3 regions of the Proteiniclasticum sp. C24MP genome follow, and region 2 is predicted to be linked to each of the others. Evidence: predicted binding sites of a transcription regulator. Region 2 holds the regulator's gene; each other region holds the start of a gene.
The links. The regulator Rex, encoded in region 2, represses fermentation and respiration genes when NADH is low (regulators of the CRP and FNR family bind a similar motif). The targets are predictions, from matches to a motif close to ATTGTTAANNNNTTAACAAT.

Region 1 (2,207 bases), on a different contig from region 2:
GACCAGCGCATCCGCCTTCTCCAGGGCATCATGGAAATCAGAAGCTCTGTACATGCCGAGGATGGGGGAGAGCTTCTCGTGGGCAAAGGGTTCCTCCTCTGTGATGCTTTCCACTTCTCCGATGAGCACCTTGCTGCTTTCTGGAATCTCTAGGCCTGCAAGGGAAGCGATGGTAGATGCGCTCTGACCTACGATATCTGCATTGATGGTTCCATTTTTCAGGATGATCTTTCGAACTGCCTCGGTTTCCTCCTGAGACAGAAGATAGGCACCTCTTTCCGACAGCTCTTTCTTCACTGCTTCATAAACCTCATCCACTACGATGATGGACTGCTCTGAAGCGCATATGACGCCATTGTCGAAGGTTTTGGAAAGAAGTATGGAGCTCACGGCCATTTTGATATGGGCAGTCTCATCGATGATGGCTGGCGTATTACCGGCACCAACACCAATGGCGGGTTTTCCGGAGGAGTAGGCTGCTTTCACCATACCAGGACCACCGGTGGCGAGGATGATGTCAGAAGAGGACATGACCTTCTGTGTCATCTCAAGAGAAGGCTTGTCGATCCAGCGTATGATGCCTTCTGGTGCACCAGCTTTTACAGCGGCGTCAAGAATGACCTGGGCTGCAGCGATGGTGGATTTCTTTGCTCTGGGATGTGGAGAAAAGATGATGGCGTTTCTTGTCTTTAAGGCAAGAAGCGCTTTGAAGATTGTGGTAGAGGTGGGATTTGTGGTAGGGATCACCGCCGCCACCACACCGATGGGTTCAGCGATCTTGACCAGACCGAAGGAATCATCTCTTTCGATGACACCGCAGGTCTTATCATTTCTATACTGATTGTAGATGTACTCAGAGGCAAAGTGGTTCTTGATGACCTTATCTTCAACAATGCCCATGCCTGTTTCTTCAACAGCCATTCTGGCTAAGGGAATTCTATGATTGTTTGCAGCCAGTGCTGCCTGCCTGAAGATTTCATCCACCTGCTGCTGGGAGAAAGCGGCGAATTTCTGCTGCTGTGCTCTGAGGTCCTCCATGGAAAGTTCCAGTTCCTCTACTGTGGTGATCGGATTCATTTTCAACACATCCTTTGTTAATTTATTGACAATAAAAGCATAGCACCGGAAAAATGAAGAGTCAATGGAATCTCTTAAAATATTGTGATAAAAATAACACAATTATAATAAATGTAGAATTAAACGGTTACATATTTAAAAAGTTGATAAATTAACTGAATAATTCAGTGAATTTGAAATTCTATTGCAATGTTTTTGCTGGAGGAAAACAGTGGAAACAGAGTATAAAATCGTTATTTTCGTTAAATTAATAACGAATTAGATTGAAATGATAATTTTCGAATGAAAGTCTGAGATTCTGATGATTTGAAAATCATAGGATGTTTCTTTGCGTATGGATAAGGAAGTCCAGACCTGTCTTTCCATGATAAAGAATTCGCTCATTCACCCGTAATGAGCGAAATATAGAGAGAAACCGGTGAAAAGATTCTGAACAGAGTATTATAATTTCGTGATGTCCTTGTCTTCAGGAGGTTCTGTCTATATACTTTCCTATCGTGCAGAGAATTGCACGGAAAAATATCGATTCTGGAGGAAACTACTAATGAAGCATATAGATCAGATTATAAAACTAATGGACAAAGCCAAGCAGGAGAATCCACTGGTGGATTTCCTGATAAATTATGTCACCGCCAATGAGCTCACCAGCATCACATCCTACTTCGGTGGAACACCTGTAATGACAGATGATCCCATTGATGCGGCTGAAGTGGTGGAATACGCCAAGGTGGATGCTCTGGTGTTCAACATCGGAACTGTGACCAACAAGCAGGTCAATGCCATGATCGAAGCGGGAAGGAAAGCCACTGAGCTGGGCATACCCATCATTCTTGATCCAGTGGCAGCCGGAGCGACACCCTTTAGATCAGCTTCCATAAGAAGAATGCTGGAGGAACTTAAGATTTCCGTAATCAAGGGAAATCTTGCAGAAGTAAAGGCGTGCCTTGGGGTGGAAACCACATCCAAGGGGGTGGATTCCAATGAAGATGAATCGGAAGCGGAGAAGTATGTGGTTGCCCTGGCGAAGAAGTATAACTGCGTAGTGGCTATGACAGGCATAGAAGATGTGATCAGTGATGGAAATCGTGTAGCACGCATCAGAAACGGATCGGAAAACCTTCCAAAGGTCA
Region 2 (2,207 bases):
AGTTTATGAGATGCGCATTGAATTCCGGTCCGTCCACACAGGCGAATTTCACCTCATCTCCCACTGTGACTCTGCAGGCTCCGCACATGCCTGTTCCATCCACCATGATGGGATTCAGCGATACAATGGTTTCCAGGTCGTAGTTTTTCGTGAGCTGTGATACAAACTTCATCATGATCATAGGACCGATGGCGATGCAAAGATCGTATTCCTTCTTTTCCACCTCCATGAGCTCTTTCAGCTTGTCTGTCACAAGACCATGAAATCCGTAGCTTCCATCATCCGTACATACATACAGGTTCTTTGCCACTTCTTTAAATTCTTCTTCCATGATCAGTGTCTTTTCTGATCGCGTACCGATGATCACATCCACATCGATGCCTTTCTCCTTCAGCATCTTCACCTGCGGATAGACCGGTGCTGTACCTACACCACCGGCCACAAAGACAATCTTCCTCTTCAGAAGATGCTCTTTCTCATCGGTGACCACCTCGGAAGGATTGCCCAAGGGTCCGACGAAATCTCTGATTTCATCTCCCTCCGAAAGGGCTGCCAGCTTCTTCGTGGAAGCGCCCAGCGTCTGGAAGACGATGGTCACAGTTCCCTCTTCTCTGCTGTAATCGCAGATGGTCAGTGGGACTCTTTCTCCCCACTCATCCACCTTGATGATGACAAACTGTCCAGGCAGTGCAGACTTCGCCACACGCCTTGCTTCAATATCCATCAGGAATATGTTTTCAACCAGTTCCCTTTTACGCGTTATTTTATACATCTGTTTCCCCCAATACTTTAAGCCTCAAAGACTTATTTCAATCACCATATAAGTATACGGATTCTCATGGATTATTTCAACCGATACCACTGGAATTTAAGGTAATGGAAAGGAGACCTTATTCAGGTCTCCTTGCGTGAATTACTCTATTTATCCAGGTCATTCATGAGATAGACAAGTGTCAGCAGACTTTCACTCAAATGCACATTCTCAATGGATACATTTTCCGGCACCTGGATATCCAGGGGAGCAAAGTTCCATATTCCCTTTACACCATTTTCAACCAGAAGATCCGCCACTTTCTGCGCCTGTGCCTGTGGAACGCAGATGATTCCGATATCCACCTTGTTCTCTCCTAGGAAAGATTCCATCTGATCCAGATCAGATATCTCCACATCCTTGATTCTCATGCCGATGAGCTTAGGGTTCACATCAAAGATCGCCTTCAGGTCAAATCCGAACTTGTCGAATCTTGAATAATTGGCAATGGCCTGTCCGATGTTACCGGCACCGATGATCACGGTGGTGTACTTTTTGTCCAGTCCTAGAATGTGAGAGATCTCATTATATAGTTCCTTTACGTTGTATCCATAACCCTGCTGACCGAAGCCACCAAAGCAGTTGAAATCCTGTCTGATCTGAGAAGCCGTGAAGCCGATCTTTTCACTTAGTTCCTTGGAAGAAACACGATCCACATCATTTCTCAGAAGCTCAGCAAGATGTCTGTAATATTTTGGCAGTCTTTTGATGACAGCCATGGAAATGTCTTTTTTCTTATCCATCATTGCACCTCATCGTTAATTAAATTTCTAACAATATAATACCATAAAAAAGAATAACTTGTGTAGGTTTTTATCAAGGAAATTCCATTTTTCAGAAAAAATTATGAGATTGTTAGAAACCTGAACAATTTACCCACTGATTTTTCCATAATTACAGTAAAATACCTATGACACAATCAATAATAAGAAATACTGAAGTCAATGTTTTCTCTTATTGTTAATATTTCACCTTGCACATCCCTTTACTGATACATAGTGGTAATAATTTCCCAAAGCAGAAGAAACCATCTCTTCAGATGGTTTCTCTGCTTTCAAGGCATCCTTTCTGTTTTTCAGTTTTCAGATCTCCGCCTGCGTCTGCTTTTTCCGGTTGAGCCGCAGCAGAATACCTCTGCTGCGGGCTTTTCTTTCAAAGGCTTCCACTGCAGTCTTCGCCTTTTCCTTGCCTGACAGCTCCATTTCTCCTGTCTTCTCTTCGATCTGCTTCATAACGTCTTCAAGGTCGTTCATCTCCAGAAGATTCACAGAAAGACAGTAGAAGCTCTTGCGCCTGCCGTCATTGTAGTCGGAAAGAAGACGGGAAAGCAGCTCCATCTTTTCATGAAGCTCCTTCTGATAAGCATCCAGCCCAATGGTCTTCATCTTCTCAAGGT
Region 3 (2,207 bases), on a different contig from region 2:
ACCTGCTGCGGTGAACAGTGCACCCAGTGCAGCCAGAAGCTGTGGAAGAATACCCACAGGTCCCACGTTCATCATGAGCCTTGACCCGTCCACCGGTGCATATTTCACTGGTGCCTTTGTAATGACGAAAGCGATGACCAGAGCGATGGCTGCGGAAATACCGATGGCATGGTTTGTGCTGAGTCCCAGTTCAACGAGAACATAAGCGACACCTACAGCCACGACTGCCAGCGAAACCGCTGGGATGAAGATCTTGTTCCCGATTCTATCCGCACTCTTACGTGTGAATTCTTCGGTGGGCACATCCGTCTTGGGCTGCTTCACCTGGTTCATGGACGTGAGTCCTGCGATGATGAGGATACATACTCCTGTAATCCAGCGTGGGATATGAGGCCCGATGATGAAGGTGAACGCCAGCAGAAACCAGAAGATTGCAGTAGGTATTCTGGTTTTCAGCGCTTTGTCTCGTAGTGCGTACACACCGCAGATGATGAATATGATTCCGATGATGATGTAGAAAAATTCGCCTATACCTGTATTAAGATCCATCTGCTATACCTCCTTCTTGCTGGATAGTCTGCCCGAGAGCTTCTTGTCCAGAAGATAATTCTTGATGACACCGAGAATGACTGAGATTACAGCAACCGGAATGGACCATAGGGCAATATTCAGTGCTGTGACTTCGGTATATCCCTGCTCTGCCATGGTGCTCACGATCAGAAGTGTTCCTGATGCCCCCATGAATGCGTTCTGCGCAAAGAAGTTACCATAGTTCTCCGATGCTGCGGCAGCACCTTTGATCTGATCTTCCGTCTTGGTATCAAACTTGCCGTATTTTGCGATGGCGGCAGCCTGAGCCATTGGATTGACAAGCGGTCTGATGAACTGTGGATGACCACCCAGTCTTACGGAGAAAGCGGCAGCAGCAGCACGGATGGCCTGATAGATGGACAGGACTTTACCGGTGGTGGCACCTTTGATGCTACCGATGAAATCGACTGCCTTGTCTTTGAGACCGTATCTTTCACTGATTCCGATGACAGGTAAGGTCAAAACGAACAGTGTGGCGGTTCTCTGGGTGATGAAGGAGTTTCCAAGCACCTCCAGAATTTCCATAGGCGTCATGCCTGCCACAAGACCTGTGACGACACCTGCTACGACAACAGTGGCGATGGTGTCTTTCTTGAAGGCGAATCCGAGGACCACCACAAGAACACCGATGAGTTTTAAGGCTTCCATTAACAACACTCTCCTTTCCGCTCTATTGAGCATACCTCATTATATCACCACGTTATATTTGAGACAATATTCAGAAAACATTTACAATAACATTTTATCTTCTTTTTATCATATTTTTCGCATTATTGATAAGGAATCCACGATTATGATTCCACTCTCATATTTTATCAATCTTTCGGTCCAATGTATTTTCCCTGTCTAATAATTCAATATGATTATAACTCACAATAATGATATAATATTGCAAGTTATTGAAAAATTGAAAAATAATCCATATATGCTAACTGTTAGTAGGATTTTAATTTATAATATAAATGATACGTATACTTCAAGGGGGTAATATTTTTGAACTACATGAAATTATATGATAATGAAATTATTAAACATGCAATATACTATGGTATTGTAAAAAAGCTCATAAAAGACTCTTATTGTGATATAAATAGATACATTAAATCTAAAAGGAGCAAAGAAGAGCAAAAAATAGCACTTTCAAATATTGATTCGCCATATATACAAGTTGTAAAAAATCCTAATCCTAAAAACGCTGATGAATTAATTAATAGTCTAAATTATATTGAGTACTCATCCAACACCAACAAAATAAATCCAATCCAAATGAAAGAAGAAGAAATATATACCCTTATTAGGATGTTGCTTTCTCTTAGCACTTATCAGGAAAGTGATTCTCAAACGGCCATTCTCTTAAAATTTATAGGATTATCCTTGAAGGCACATGAAATCAATGAACCTATAGAAAATGAAAACGGAATAGTATATTTCAAAAATCATATTGCTTTGAATTTTGTTGATTCGATCTGTACTTTCTCAAAACTAATTAAGAATCACGAAATGATCAACGAAACCAGTTTTTTTCGTGGGCAGACAAATGTTAACCATATTCTTCAGCCTTCGATTATGAGAAGTAATGGATATATTAAAAACGAGCGAAAAATGTATAACGAACT

Region 1: a site for Rex is predicted at 1,159-1,178, ahead of adhE (bifunctional acetaldehyde-CoA/alcohol dehydrogenase). Genes of this name have one in related genera too.
Region 3: a site for Rex is predicted at 1,308-1,327, ahead of ACHAL6_RS03905 (DUF969 domain-containing protein). Genes of this name have one in related genera too.

Annotation. Positions count from the first base shown of each region.
Region 1 covers NZ_JBINJW010000019.1:12,674-14,880, forward strand. Annotated here, with positions in the region: gene adhE (bifunctional acetaldehyde-CoA/alcohol dehydrogenase) at 1-1,110, opposite strand, end outside; gene thiM (hydroxyethylthiazole kinase) at 1,622-2,207, shown strand, end outside.
Region 2 covers NZ_JBINJW010000005.1:25,231-27,437, reverse strand. Annotated here, with positions in the region: gene ACHAL6_RS05745 (sulfide/dihydroorotate dehydrogenase-like FAD/NAD-binding protein) at 1-772, opposite strand, end outside; gene ACHAL6_RS05740 (redox-sensing transcriptional repressor Rex) at 919-1,554, opposite strand; gene ACHAL6_RS05735 (DUF3795 domain-containing protein) at 1,894-2,207, opposite strand, start outside.
Region 3 covers NZ_JBINJW010000002.1:159,997-162,203, forward strand. Annotated here, with positions in the region: gene ACHAL6_RS03900 (DUF979 domain-containing protein) at 1-549, opposite strand, end outside; gene ACHAL6_RS03905 (DUF969 domain-containing protein) at 553-1,239, opposite strand; gene ACHAL6_RS03910 (FRG domain-containing protein) at 1,594-2,207, shown strand, end outside.